2 regions of the Variovorax palleresanus genome follow, and region 1 is predicted to be linked to the other one. Evidence: riboswitches for the same ligand, from Rfam matches in the RefSeq annotation. Region 1 holds a riboswitch; the other holds the start of a gene.
What was found. Region 1 has a riboswitch for S-adenosylhomocysteine ahead of ahcY (adenosylhomocysteinase). Riboswitches for the same ligand answer to the same signal wherever they lie in the genome.
Positions count from the first base shown of each region.

Region 2: another riboswitch for S-adenosylhomocysteine. It lies ahead of metH (methionine synthase); the one in region 1 lies ahead of ahcY (adenosylhomocysteinase).

Region 1 covers NZ_JBJNVP010000002.1:1,926,165-1,933,544, forward strand. The annotation lists gene metF (methylenetetrahydrofolate reductase [NAD(P)H]) at 41-865, opposite strand; gene ACJ7Z0_RS12930 (TlyA family RNA methyltransferase) at 876-1,664, opposite strand; gene ahcY (adenosylhomocysteinase) at 1,664-3,103, opposite strand; S-adenosyl-L-homocysteine riboswitch at 3,171-3,239, opposite strand; gene phaP (TIGR01841 family phasin) at 3,452-3,955, shown strand; gene ACJ7Z0_RS12945 (peptide chain release factor 3) at 4,032-5,660, shown strand; gene ACJ7Z0_RS12950 (HAD-IIB family hydrolase) at 5,668-6,504, shown strand; gene ACJ7Z0_RS12955 (MFS transporter) at 6,494-7,380, opposite strand, start outside.
Region 2 covers NZ_JBJNVP010000002.1:2,733,494-2,740,873, reverse strand. The annotation lists gene ACJ7Z0_RS16875 (glycosyltransferase family 2 protein) at 1-625, opposite strand, end outside; gene ACJ7Z0_RS16870 (ArnT family glycosyltransferase) at 622-2,451, opposite strand; gene metH (methionine synthase) at 2,504-5,251, opposite strand; S-adenosyl-L-homocysteine riboswitch at 5,280-5,385, opposite strand; gene ACJ7Z0_RS16860 (PACE efflux transporter) at 5,434-5,889, opposite strand; gene ACJ7Z0_RS16855 (LysR family transcriptional regulator) at 5,994-6,911, shown strand; gene ACJ7Z0_RS16850 (SH3 domain-containing protein) at 6,912-7,380, opposite strand, start outside.

The DNA.
Region 1 (7,380 bases):
GCCGCGCGCAGCGAACACCCTGCTCCTGCACGCACCCCCTTCAACCGAGGCGCTCCAATACCGCCAGCGTCGCCGTCGACTGGTTCATCGTGTAGAAGTGCAGCGCCGGTGCGCCGCCGTCGCAGAGGCGCGCGCAAAGGTCGGTCACCACGTCGAGGCCGAAGGCCTTGATGGATGCCGTGTCGTCGCCAAAGCCCTGCAGCCGCAGGCGGATCCAGCGCGGGATCTCGGCGCCGCAGGCATCCGAGAAGCGCATGAGCTGCGTCGAGCTGGTGATCGGCATGATGCCAGGCACGATGGGCGTGTCGAGGCCGAGCTTGCGGGCCTCGTCGACAAAGCGAAAGTAGGCTTCAGGGCTGAAGAAGTACTGCGTGATCGCCGAATCGGCGCCGGCCTTCATCTTGGCGGCAAAGGCTTGCAGGTCGGCTTCGGGCGAGCGCGCTTGCGGATGCACCTCGGGATAGCACGCCACCTCGATGTGGAAATCGCGGCCGGTCTCTTCGCGGATGAAGGCCACGAGGTCGCTCGCATACAGGAACTCGCCGCCGATGCCGTAGCCGCTCGGCAGGTCGCCGCGCAACGCCACAAGGCGCTTCACGCCCATGGCCTTGAGCTCGGCCAGCTGCTCGCGCACCGTGGCCCGCGTGGCGCCGATGCACGAGAAGTGGCTCGCGGCATCCACGCCTTCGGACAGGATCTCGCGCACCGCACCGAAAGTGCCCTGGTGCGTGGAGCCGCCCGCGCCGTAGGTGACCGAGCAGAACTCGGGCTTGCGCGCATACAGCTGCTGGCGCACCGCGCGCAGCTTGACCGCGCCTTCGGGCGTCTTGGTCGGAAAGAATTCGAAACTGAGTGGAAGGCGCACCTGCGTCTCCTCAAGAGCCATCCGCGCCAACAGCGCGCACGGCGTGAATGAAAAACTCACGGTTGCCGTCGCCACCGGCAATGGGGCTGTCGAACCATTGCAGCACACGCAGATCGAGCGCCTCGCAGGCATCGCGCAAGCGCTTTTCGACCACCGCATACATCGACGCGTCGCGCACGATGCCGCCCTTGCCGACCTGCCCCGGCTGCAGTTCGAACTGCGGCTTGACCAGCATCAGCAGGTGGCCGTCGTCGGCCAGGAATGGCACCACGGCCGGCAGCACCAACGTTTGCGAGATGAACGACAGATCGCCGACGATGAGGTCGAAGCGCAGCTCGGAAGGCTCTTCGCCTTCTTCCTGAAGGTCGTCCGGCGACAAAGCTCGCGCATTGACGCCCTCGATGGCAACCACGCGTTCGTCCTCGCGCAGCCGCGCATGCAGCTGCCCGTGGCCCACGTCCACGCCCACCACCTTCGCTGCGCCGCTTTGCAGCAGGCAGTCGGTGAAGCCGCCGGTCGACTGGCCGACGTCCAGGCACAGCTTGCCCGCTGCATCCACACCGCTGGCCGCCAGCGCGCCTTCGAGCTTGAGTCCGCCGCGCGAGACGTACCGCGCCTCGGCCGCGTCGTCGAGCTCGAGCTCGGCGGACTCGGGCACCTCGTCGCGATTCTTCACGACCGAGCGCCACGCGTCTGCGGTGCCCGCATCGCGCCACCGCATGCCGCCGGCAATCAGCCGCACGGCCTGCGAGCGCGACGCGGCAAGGCCGCGTTCGACCAGCAATTGATCGGCGCGCATCAGTACCGGTACGTGTCCGCCTTGTACGGACCCGCTTTGTCGACGCCGATGTAGGCGGCCTGCTCGTCGGTCAGCTCGGTGAGCATGGCGCCGACCTTCTTCAGGTGCAGGCGCGCAACCTTCTCGTCGAGGTGCTTGGGCAGCACGTAGACCTTGCCGGCCTGGTAGGCGTCGGGCTTGGTGAAGAGCTCGATCTGCGCGATGGTCTGGTTCGCGAAGGACGAAGACATCACGAAGCTCGGGTGGCCCGTGCCGCAGCCCAGGTTCACGAGGCGGCCCTTGGCCAGCAGGATGATCTTCTTGCCGTCGGGGAACTTGATGTGGTCGACCTGCGGCTTGATCTCTTCCCACTCGTACTTTTCGATCGACGCCACGTCGATCTCGTTGTCGAAGTGGCCGATGTTGCAGACGATGGCCTGGTCCTTCATCTTGACCATGGTGTCATGCGTGATGACGTCCTTGTTGCCGGTGGTGGTCACGAAGATGTCGGCCTTGTCGGCAGCGTATTCCATCGTCACGACCTTGTAGCCTTCCATCGCGGCCTGCAGGGCGTTGATCGGGTCGATTTCGGTGACCCAGACTTGTGCCGACAGTGCGCGCAGGGCCTGGGCCGAGCCCTTGCCCACGTCGCCGTAGCCGGCCACGCAGGCCACCTTGCCGGCAATCATCACGTCGGTGGCGCGCTTGATGCCGTCCACCAGCGATTCGCGGCAACCGTACAGGTTGTCGAACTTGCTCTTGGTGACCGAGTCGTTCACGTTGATGGCGCGGAACAGCAGCGTGCCCTTGGCGCTCATCTCGTTCAGGCGGTGCACGCCGGTCGTCGTTTCTTCGGTCACGCCGATGATCTCGGCCGACTTGCGGGTGTACCAGGTCGCATCGACCGCCAGCTTGGCCTTGATGGCCGCGTAGAGGATGCGTTCTTCCTCGCTGGTCGGGTTGGCGAGCACGCCCAGGTCTTTTTCGGCGCGCTGGCCCAGGTGCATCAGCAGCGTCGCGTCGCCGCCGTCGTCCAGGATCATGTTCGGGCCTTCGCCCGTCGAACCCTTGGGGCCGAAGTCGAAGATGGCGTGGGTGTAGTCCCAGTAGTCCTTCAGCGACTCGCCCTTGATCGCGAACACCGGCGTGCCGGCGGCGGCGATGGCGGCGGCGGCATGGTCCTGCGTGGAGAAAATATTGCACGAAGCCCAGCGCACGGTGGCGCCGAGCGCCTGCAGCGTCTCGATCAGCACGGCGGTCTGGATCGTCATGTGCAGCGAGCCCGTGATGCGCGCGCCCTTCAGCGGCTGCGCCTTCGAGAACTCTTCGCGGATGGCCATCAGGCCGGGCATCTCGGTTTCCGCAATGCGGATTTCCTTGCGGCCCCAGGCGGCCAGCGACAGGTCGGCAATCGCCTGGTCGGCGGTGGAAACGGGGGTGGGCTTGAGAACAGCGCTCATGAGAACTCCAACAAAGCTAGTTTGAAAGGTGCCACTGCGTTCGGGGGAAAAGACTCACCGCGAGAACAGCGGGTGAGCGTGGTTGCGATGTGGTCCGAGCCTCACGCCTGACGGCGCTGCAACGCTCCTCGGAACCGCGGATTGTAGACGGGCGGGCAAGGCGAGCCAATCGCCGGGATATCCCATATCCCGGAAAGCGCGTTTCGCCAACCAAGGGAAATCCCGCAGGCAAATTTTCAGGCCGGGCACCTCCGCAATGCCCGCCCGGCGTATCGTGGCAGCGGACTTTGCCGTCCGGCCGGTCCTTGCATCCCTCACCGTTCACACGACACCAGGAGATACCGCACCATGGCCACTGCCAAGAAAGCCGCCGCGAAGAAAACCACTGACAGCAGCAACAACAGCAGCACCAAGACGGAGGCCCCTGGTGCCGCCGACATGCTCAATCCAATGAAGAATCTCAAGGCCATGACCGACCGGCTGCAGGAGCTCAACCTGACCGGCGGCGCGAGCAAGCTGCTCGAGAGCGGCCAGAAGGACCTTCAGGCACTGATGCAGGCCAACGAAAAGTCCTACCAGGGCCTGCAGACCGTGGTGCAGCGGCAGACCGAGATGATCAAGAGCGCCATCGCCGAGTGGCAGACGGCCGCCAAGGAGATGCCCGGCAAGGACCCCAAGGCCAACCTCGCCAAGCTCGACGAGCTCGGCCGCCAGTCGTTCCAGCGCGCCATCGACGACATCAAGGAACTCGCCAACCTCGCCGCCAAGTCGCAGGCCGATGCCTTCGAACTGGTGCGCCAGCGCATCCAGGCCAATGTGGACGAAGTGACCAAGATGCTGAAGCGCAAGTAAGGCGTTTTCGGCGGCTCGGGCGGGCGGCCCGGGACCGCCCTTCTAAAATCGGGCATTCCCCTGCAGATTGCCCACCTTGTCTTTTCTTGCCGAAACCCGCCGCCGCCGCACCTTTGCGATCATTTCCCACCCTGACGCCGGCAAGACCACGCTGACCGAAAAGCTGCTGCTTTTCTCCGGCGCGATCCAGATCGCCGGCTCGGTGAAGGCGCGCAAGGCCTCGCGCCATGCCACCTCCGACTGGATGGAAATCGAGAAGCAGCGCGGCATCTCGGTGGCCTCGTCGGTCATGCAGATGCTGTACCGCGACCACGTGATCAACCTGCTCGACACGCCCGGCCACAAGGACTTTTCGGAAGACACCTACCGCGTGCTCACGGCCGTCGACTCGGCGCTGATGGTGATCGACGCCGCCAACGGCGTGGAATCGCAGACGCGCCGGCTGATCGAGGTTTGCCGCCAGCGCGACACGCCCATCATCACCTTCGTCAACAAGATGGACCGTGAGGTGCGAGAGCCGCTCGACATCCTGGACGAGGTGGAGCGCGAACTCGGCATGCCCTGCGTGCCCATGACCTGGCCCGTGGGCCAGGGCAAGTCGTTCCGCGGCATCATGAACCTGCGCACGCAGGCGATGACGGTGTTCGAGTCGGGCAGCGAGCGGCTGCCGCACGACTTCGAGACCATTCCGCTCTCGGAGCGCGACACGCTGACCAAGCGCTTCGGCGCCGATTTCGAATCCGCCATGGACAGCATGGAGCTGGCCACCGGCGCCTCGCCCACCTGGGACCGCGAGGCCTTCCTGGCCGGCAAGCAAACGCCCGTGTTCTTCGGCTCCGGCGTGAACAACTTCGGCGTGATGGAAGTGCTCGATGCGCTGGTCGACCTCGCGCCCTCGCCGCAGTCGCGCACCAGCACCACGATGGTCAACCGCCAACCGGTGGTGAAGGAGATCCAGCCCGAGGACAGGGACTTCGCGGGCGTGGTGTTCAAGGTGCAGGCCAACATGGACGCCAACCATCGCGACCGCATCGCCTTCGTGCGCATGGCCTCGGGCAAGTACACGCCGGGCATGAAGCTCAAGGTGCAGCGCACCTCGAAGGAGCTGCGGCCCACCAGCGTGGTCACGTTCATGAGCCAGCGCCGCGAAGCGGTCGAAGAGGCTTATGCGGGCGACATCGTGGGCTTCACCACCCACGGCGGCGTGCAGCTGGGCGACACCATCACCGACGGCGCGAGCCTGCAGTTCACCGGCCTGCCCTTCTTCGCGCCAGAGCTGTTCATGACCGTGATTCTGAAGAATCCGCTGCGCACCAAGCAGCTGCAGCAGGGGCTGGCCCAGCTCGGCGAAGAAGGCGCCATCCAGGTGTTCCGTCCCGAGATCGGCGGACCGATGCTGCTGGGCGCCGTCGGGCAGCTGCAGTTCGAAGTGGTGCAGCACCGCCTGAAGGCCGAGTACGACGCCGACGTGCGGCTCGAAGGCTGCCAGTACACCGGCGCGCGCTGGATCACGGCCGACACGCCGGCCGAGCTGCGCGAGTTCGTCAACGCCTATCCGCAGCGCATGGCGAAGGACGCAGCCGACACGCTGGCTTTCCTGTGCACCTCGCCGTATGACGTGCGATTGGCGCAGGAGCGCTTTCCGAAGATTCACTTCCATCCGCTGCGGGAGCATGCGGGGTTGGCGCTGCAGAGTGCCGGCTGAGCCAGGCATGCGCCAGCCGACCTCGCTGCCCCACTCGCCCCATCATCTGCTGCCGCTGGCGCAGTGGGCGGCAGCTGCGCGCAGCAATCTGATCGGCGTGTTCACCGACATCGACGACACCCTCACCACCGAAGGCGCCATCACGCCCGATGCGCTGAAGGCGCTGGGCGATCTGAAAGCGGCCGGCCTTCACGTCGTGGCCATCACCGGCCGCCCCGTGGGCTGGAGCGTGCCCTTCGTTTCCGCATGGCCCGTCGACTCCATCGTGGCGGAGAACGGCGCCGTCGCCCTGCTGCCCGTGCCAGGCGGCAAGCTGCAAAAGCGCTACCAGCAGGACGCGGCAACCCGCGCCGCCAACTTCGATCGCATGCAGGCCGTGCTGGCGCGCATCGAGCGCGAGATCCCTGGCGCCGGCCGCGCCACCGACTCGCCGGGCCGCGAGACCGACATCGCCATCGACCACAGCGAGTTCGTGCAGCTGAGCGAAGAGACCATCGCCCAAGTCGTGGCCCTGATGCGCAGCGAAGGCATGCACGCCACGGTCAGCAGCATCCACATCAACGGCTGGTACGGCGACAACGACAAGCTCGAAGGCGCGCGCTGGATCGTGCGCGAACTCTGGGGCCGCACGCTCGACGACGAGATCGGGCGCTGGGCCTATGTGGGCGACTCCACCAACGACCAGTTGATGTTTCGCACCTTCGCTCACAGCATCGGCGTGGCGAACGTGGCGCGCTTCGTGCCGCAGCTGGAGCATCTGCCACGCTACGTGACCGAGGGCGAGCGCGGCGCGGGGTTCGCCGAAGCGGCGCGCGCCATTCTCTCGGCCCGCGCTACTCGCTGACCGGCAGGCTGCGCGCGTTGCGGCGCAGCACTGCCCATTGGCGCCAGATGCCGAAGGCCGCGATCAGCAGCAGCACCGCCGCATAACCTTCCACCGTGTTCAGCAGGCCGAGCGGCTTCACCAGGAAGCCCGCCAGCATCGCGGGCAGGCTGAACGCGAGGTAGCAGACCACGAAGATGGCGGCGAAGAGTTCGCCGCGCTCGTGCGAATCGGCGAGCGGCGCCAGCGTCTGCACCAGCGCCGAGAACGCGCCGCCGAAGCCCAGGCCCGCGATCGCGGTGCCGACGAAGAACAGCGCGAGCGACTTCGTCGCGAGCGACGCCAGCAGCAAGACCAGACCGACCGCGATGCTGGCCGCGCCGAAGACGACGGTCCGCGGTGCGGGGAAACGGCCGAGCAGCGTGGGGGCGAGCGCGCCGAAGCCCGAGAGCACCGCCACCGTGAGGCCGTTGACCACGCCGTTGTCGATGTGGAACACGTGCAGCATCAGCGACGGCGCGAGCGACAGGTACAGCCCGCCCAGCGCCCACACCGCGATGAACACCGGCAGGCCGCGCACGAAGTCAGCCCGCGCCCGCACGGGAATCGACACGCGCGGCACCAGCGAGGCCAGCGCGCCGGCGCGCGGCGTGACGGTCTCGGGCATCCACAGCACCACGACCGCGCCGACCGCGAACACCACGGCCAGCACACCGAACACCAGCATCACCGGCTGGACGGTGAACCTGACAGCCATGCCGGTCAGCAGCGCCCCCACCGCAAGGCCCGCGAGCGGCGACACGCTGGTGATCATCGCGCCCAGGCGCTTGCGCGATGCCGGCGCCGCCTCGACCACCGCCGCGCTCAGCGCGCCGCTCGCGACGCCCGTTGCCACGC
Region 2 (7,380 bases), 810 kb from region 1:
GCGTGCTGTAGGCGGTGTCGAGCTCGGCATGGGGCATGCGCAGCTCGAGCGCGTGCACCGTGAGCTCGGTCTCGATCTCGAAGCCGTGCGAGAGGGCCGGAAACGACTTGGCATAGCGGCGCGAAAACACGCGGTAGCCCGACAGCATGTCGGTCAGGCCGCCGCCAAAAAGCTGCGCCACGGCGCCGGTGAGCATCCGGTTGCCGAAGCGGTGGCCGGCGCGGTAGGTGAGCGCGTTCCGCCCGTCGTCGACGCGGCAGCCCACTACCATGTCGAGGTTGCCCTGCACCAGCGTTTCCACCAGCCGCGGTGCACTGGCCACGTCGTAGGTGGCATCGCCGTCGACCGTGACGTACACGTCGGCCTCGACGTCGGCGAACATGCGCCGCACGACGTTGCCCTTGCCGGCCGCCGCCACGTGCGTCACGAATGCGCCGCTTGCGCGCGCGATGGCGGCGGTGTCGTCGCTCGAGTTGTTGTCGAAGACGTGGATCTCGGCCTCCGGCAGCGCCGCGCGGAATTGCGCGACCACCTGCGCGATCGACAGCGCCTCGTTGTAGCAGGGGATCACCGCTGCGATGCGCAGGGGTGCACGGGCTGCGGCGGATTGGTTGTCGTCGGTCATGGTGCGGTCGAAAGAATGCGATAGGCCCGGCCGCCGTCTTTTTCGTACAGCAGGGCGAAATGCTGGTCGAAGCCAGGCCGGGTGGCGAGCGTGGGCACCATCGACGTGGGCATGACGATGGCCGTGAAACCCCGCTGTGCGAGCTTGACCGCCATGTCGCCCGGAGGCAGCAGCAGGAAATCGCGGTAGCGCCACGGGCCGAGCGTGTCGCCCCAGATCGGATTGGGGCCGTAATAGATCGCCTCGTTCAGCGCAATTTGGTAGACGCGCCCGTTGGCATGCTGGCGCAGATAGTCCATGGCGGCATAGCCTGGCACGTGCTGGCGCAAGAAGGCTTCGCGCGATTCGGGCGTGGGCGAAATCATCGCCACCTTGACGGCGGTCTGCTTCAGCGACACCGCGGCCAGGGCGGCCACCAGCAGCACGACGATCCAGTCGCCGGCAAGGCCCAGGCGCCCGGCAGGTGCTGCGGCGGCAGGTGCCTCGGCGCCTGCATCGACCGCGGCCGCTGCTGCACCCTTGCCACCGAACACGCGGCGCACGCCGGTGGCGACCCAGCCGAACAGCACTTGCCAGCCGATGGCCGCCATCAGCGCGAGCAGCGGAAACGACGCCGTGAGATAGCGCGGGTAGCGCGAGGTCAGAAGCCACACGGCCACCGAATAGAAGCAGAACCAGCCCGCCGCGCGCACGGCGGCCGAGCGCTTCCACAGCACGCTGAAGGGCGCCAAAAACACGGCCCAGATCAGCGCGTTGGGTCGCGCCGCATGGTCGCGCACGTCGGCCACCTGCTGCACGTAGTCGGCCGGAATCCACTCCGTGAAACCGAACACGCGCGCACCGATCGGGTTGAACGGATCGCCGGTCATGACCGCGTTGCGCGCGTACCAGTACACGCACGGAACCAGAAAGCAGAGGAGCGCCAGCGCCCAGGCCTTGGGCCGGCGCTCATGCCAGACGACGAACAGCGCCACCAGCGGCAAAAAGGTGAGTGCCTGGTACTTCGAACCCGCGGCCACGCCGAGGCAGAACGCCGCCAGGCCGAGCCAGCGCATGCCGCCCTGCACCGGCTGCGATTCGCGCCACCACCACAGCGCCACGCAGGCGCCGAGCACGAAGAGCGCCACGCCCATGTCGATCAGCGCATTCGAATAGTCGCCGATGCCGATCCAGATGGCCGTGCCGATCAAGGCCGTGAGCCGGTTGGTGTTCTTGATGCCGAGGCGCAAGACCATGACCGACGAAAGCACACCCGCCAGCGCATTGAGAAAATGCGGCAGCACGTCGTCGCCCACCTGCAGCGCGGCGGCATAGAGCAGGTTGTAGTTGTACGGAAACCAGGGGTAGCGCAGCCACTCGTGGATGCCCAGGGAGCCCTGCTGCGCCACCTGTCGCGCATAGGGCAGGTGGTACATCAGCTCGTCGAAGGCGGCGGGTGGCGCGAGCGGCGCAACCAGCGCGGGCAGCGCCACCAGGCCCAGCGCGATGGCCGCGATCTTGTCGGCGCGGGTCCATGGCGCGGCGGGCGCCACGGCCAGAGCGCGAACCGTGCGGACGTCGCGCCACCAGGGCCGCAACTGCAGGGCGGCGGCCACCACGCCGGCAACGATCAGCGCCACCGTCGCACCGGTCTTGAACGCGCCGAAGATCGCCAGCACCTGGAAGGCGCAGATGAAGAGGCCGACGCCCAGGGTCGCGGCCATCGCCGCTTCGAGCCAGGCGTCACGCCGGGTCGGCGGCGAAAGGCGCGCCAGCAGCGCGCGCCCGAAACCCCAGCAGGCAAGGACAAAGACAGCCAATGCCGCGTAGTGCGCGGCGGCAAACATCAACTTCTGAATAACAACTCCCGGCGCCGGTCGGCCATGCCGGCCGGCAGGTTCAAAGATTCGGCGCCAGCAGGCGCTCGAGGTCGGATTCGCTCTCCTTGCGCCGCGCCGCCTGGTCCTGCAATTGATCGTGCCCGATCTTGCCGACATTGAAGTACGTCGACTCGGGATGGCTCAGGTAGAAGCCGCTCACGCTGGCGGCGGGCATCATAGCGAGGCTTTCGGTCAGCGTCATGCCAATGTCCGCGCAACCCAGAAGGTCGAACATCGGGCGCTTCACGCTGTGGTCGGGGCAGGCGGGGTAGCCGGGCGCGGGGCGGATGCCGCGGTATTTCTCGGCAATCATCTCCTCGTTGCTCAGGCCCTCTTCCGGCGCATAGCCCCAGAGGTCGGTGCGCGCGCGGTGGTGCAGCGACTCGGCAAAGGCCTCGGCCAGCCGGTCGGCCAGGGCCTTGAGCATGATGGCGGAGTAGTCGTCGAGGTCGTCGATGAAGTACTTCTCCTTCTTCTCGACCCCCAGTCCCGCCGTGACCGCGAACACGCCCACGTAGTCTTTCAGCCCGCTGTCCTTCGGCGCGACGAAATCGGCGAGGCAGCGGCTGGGCCGCATCACGCCGTCGATCACCTGCTTCTCGGTCTGCTGGCGCATGCCGTACCAGGTCATGGCGACCTCGCTGCGCGTCTCGTCGGTGTAGAGCTCGATGTCGTCGTCGTTCACCGTGTTGGCGGGCCAGAAGCCGACGATGCCGCTGGCGCTGAGCCAGCGGCCTTCGATCAGGCGCTTGAGCATGCGCTGGCCGTCTGCATACACGCGCACGGCCTCGGTGCCGACGACCTCGTCCTTCAGGATGGCTGGGAACGGGCCCGCGAGGTCCCAGGTCTGGAAGAAGGGGCCCCAGTCGATGTACTTGGCGAGCTCGGTCAAATCGAAGTTCTTGAACACGCGGCGGCCGATGAACTTGGGCACGGGCGGCGTGTAGTTTGTCCAGTCGATCGGCGTCTTGTTGGCGCGCACCTTGGCCAGCGGCCACATCGGCACCTGCTTCTTGTTGGCGTGCTGCGTGCGCACCTTCTCGTAGTCGGCGTTGATCTCGTCGATGTACGCGGTGGCCTGCTCCGACAGCAGCGACTGCGCCACGCTCACGCTGCGGGAAGCATCGGGCACGTAGACCACCGGGCCTTCGTAGTGCGGCGCAATCTTCACGGCGGTGTGCACGCGGCTGGTGGTGGCGCCGCCGATCAGGAGCGGAATCTTCTTGATGCGGAAGTGGTCGTCCTTCTGCATCTCGCCGGCCACGTACTGCATTTCTTCCAGGCTCGGCGTGATGAGGCCCGAGAGGCCCACGATGTCCGCGCCCTCGACCTTCGCCCGGGCGAGGATCTCGTGGCACGGGACCATCACGCCCATGTTCACCACTTCGAAGTTGTTGCACTGGAGCACCACGGTGACGATGTTCTTGCCGATGTCGTGCACGTCGCCCTTCACGGTGGCGATGATGATCTTGCCCTTGGTGCGCACGTCGCGGCCCGCGGCCTCGTCCTGGCGCTTTTCTTCCTCGATGTAGGGAATGAGGTGGGCCACGGCCGACTTCATCACGCGCGCCGACTTCACCACCTGCGGCAGGAACATCTTGCCCTGGCCGAACAGGTCGCCCACGATGTTCATGCCGTCCATCAGCGGTCCTTCGATCACGTGCAGCGGACGGCCGCCCTTGGCAAGGATCTGCTGGTAGGCCTCTTCGGTGTCTTCGACGATGAAGTCGGTGATGCCGTGCACCATGGCGTGCGACAGGCGCTGGTTGACGTGCACCGGATGCTCCGGCGTGCCGCGCCATTCGAGCTTCTTGCTGTCGTCCTTGGCGCCGCTCTTGGCGGTTTCGGCCACTTCGACGAGGCGCTCGCCAGCATCGGAGCGGCGGTTGAGCACCACGTCTTCGACGCGCTCGCGCAGGGTCGGCTCGAGGTCGTCATACACGCCGACCATGCCGGCGTTGACGATGCCCATGTCCATGCCCGCCTTGATCGCGTGGTACAGAAACACGGTGTGGATGGCTTCGCGCACCGGGTCGTTGCCGCGGAAGCTGAAGCTCACGTTGCTCACGCCGCCCGACACCTTGGCGCCCGGCAGGTTCTGCTTGATCCAGCGCACCGCGTTGATGAAGTCGACCGCGTAGTTGTCGTGCTCCTCGATGCCGGTGGCAATCGCGAAGATGTTGGGGTCGAAGATGATGTCCTCGGGCGGAAAGCCCACCTCGTCCACCAGGATGCGGTAGGCCCGCTCGCAGATCTCGATCTTGCGCTCGTAGGTGTCGGCCTGGCCCTTCTCGTCGAAGGCCATGACCACCGCGGCGGCGCCATAGCGCCTCACGAGCTTGGCCTCGTGCTTGAACTTGTCGACCCCCTCCTTCATGGAGATGGAGTTGACGATGCCCTTGCCCTGGATGCAGCGCAGGCCCGCCTCGATGACCTCCCACTTGGAGCTGTCGACCATCACCGGCACGCGCGCGATGTCGGGCTCGCTCGCAATCAGGTTCAGGAAGCGGACCATCGCGGCCTTGCTGTCGAGCATGGCCTCGTCCATGTTGATGTCGATCACCTGCGCGCCGTTCTCGACCTGCTGGCGCGCCACGGCCAGGGCCTCTTCGAACTGGCCGTTCAGGATCATTCGCGCGAAAGCCTTGGAACCGGTGACGTTGGTGCGCTCGCCGATGTTGACGAACAGCGATCCGGCATCGATGGCCACCGGCTCGAGGCCGGACAGCTTCATCGGTGGAACGGAGGGCGTGGGAACATCGCTCATTGGGGGGCTCACCTGTGCAGGAAAAAACGTCAGGTGAGCGTCGTTTGCGGCTTGCGCCCCGGCGGACGGGGCGCCTTCCAAGCCTGACGGCGGGCCTGTTGACTTGGGCCGCCGCTGCAACGCTCCTTGGAAGGGAGCGCAATTTTACCGGCTGCGGCAAGGGCCGCGGCCCTGAGGGATGTTCAGGCCCCCTGCCCGGCCACGGACGCTGGCCTCCGGGGCGCGGCCGAAGCCGGCAGCCCGAACACCCGGTCGAAGGCCCAGTTGAAGACGAAGGTGTAGACCAGGAAGAACACCACCAGTCCCAGGTCCATCACCAGCGCCTGCCAGAGCGACACGCCCAAGCCCCAGGCAAAGAGCGGCACCAGGAAGGCGATCAGCCCGCCCTCGAAGCCGATGGCATGCGCAACGCGCCGGCGCACGCTGCGCCCGCCCACCGCCTGGCGCGACTCCCAGCGCTCGAACAAGGCATTGAAAACTAGGTTCCAGATCACCGCGATGACCGAGGCGGCCACCGCCAGCACACCGGAATGCCCGAGCCCGGCGTCCGTCATCAGCGCCAGGCCGGCACTGGCGGCCACGATGGCGATCCCTTCGTAAAGGGTGATGTAAACGACTCGACGCTGAAACCCCTGCATGGCTCTGTTCTCCGGCGGTTCAAAAGGCAATGGCTGGACTTTATTTGCTGTTTACTGATATAAAAAGTTAACTTGTTTCAGTTTTATTGATAGATTGGGCGCTCATGGCCTTCTCCAGCGACAACGTCGAAGTCTTCCTGGCCGTGATCGACCACGGCTCCTTTTCGGCCGCGGCGCGCGCGCTGCGCAAGGTGCCGTCGGCCGTGAGCATGGCCATTGCCAACCTCGAGGCCGAACTGGCCCTGCCCCTGTTCGACCGCAGTGGCCGCGAGCCGCAGCCGACCGCCGCCGCCCGTTCGCTGGAGCCGCAGGCGCGGCTCCTGGCGGCCCAGCTCAAGCAATTGCAGGTTCAGGCCCTGGCGCTTACCCAGGGGCTCGAAAACCGCCTCACGCTGGCGATTGCGCCCGAGCTGCTGGCCGCACCCTGGAGCGGACCGCTGGCCGCATTGGCCGAGGAATATCCGCTGCTGCAGGTCGAGGTGCTGGCCGCCCCCCAGGCCGATGCGCTGGCGCTGCTGCACAGCGGCCGCGCGCAGCTGGCGCTGGTGTTCGAGCGCCCGAGCCTCGACGGCCGCGAAGGTTTCCAGGAAGTGGGCAGCGACACCATGGTGGCCGTGATGGCGCCCAACCACCCCGTGCTGCTGGCGGCCGCCGGCGAGCGCCTGCGCGAAGAGCACCTCACGAACACCCGGCAGATCGTGGTGGCAGGGCGCGACCTTGCGACGAGCGACCCGCGCTTCGTGTTCGCGCGCCATGTCTGGCGCACCGACAACGCGCTGGCCGCGCTGAGCCTGATCACCGCCGGCCTGGGCTGGGGCTGGCTGCCGCGCAACTTTGCCAAGCCCCACGTGGCCGCCGGCGCGCTGGTCGAGATCCCGTTCGAGAACCTCAGCAACGGGCTGGACCTGTGGGTCGACGTGGTGTGGTCGCGGGAGCGGCCGCTGGGCCTGGGGGCGCAGCGCTTCGTGGCGCTGATTGCGCGCGATCGCCAGGCCGCGGCGGGCCTTGCGGCTCCTGGTTAGCTAGTCGCGATGGCCGTGGCCGCCGCCCTTGCCTCCGCCGCCACCGTGGCCTCCCCCATGGCCGCCACCCTTGCCGCCGCCTTCATCGCCGCGCTGCTTGCGCCCGCCTCCGCCGCCATCAGGCCGCCCGCCGCCCTGATGCATTTGCGGTTGGCCGGGCGGTGGTCCGGGCCGGATTGCCGGCTGGGGCCGGGGCGGCTTGAAGCCGGGGTCCGCAGGCGGACGGTAGCCTGGGCCCGGATGCGGCGCGCGGTAGCCGGGACCGGGTTGCGGCCGGACGCCGGGCGCCGGCTGGGGTTTGAAGCCCGGTCCCGGCCACGGCTTGGGCTGCCAGGCCGGACGCACGGGCGGCGGCGGCTGCCAACCGGGCACCGGCGGAGGCGGCGGCCGGCCGCCCCACCAGCGCCTTTCGCCATACCAGGGCCGGTCGCGGTAGTAGTCCGCCCAGTAGCTGCCGATCACGAAGGTC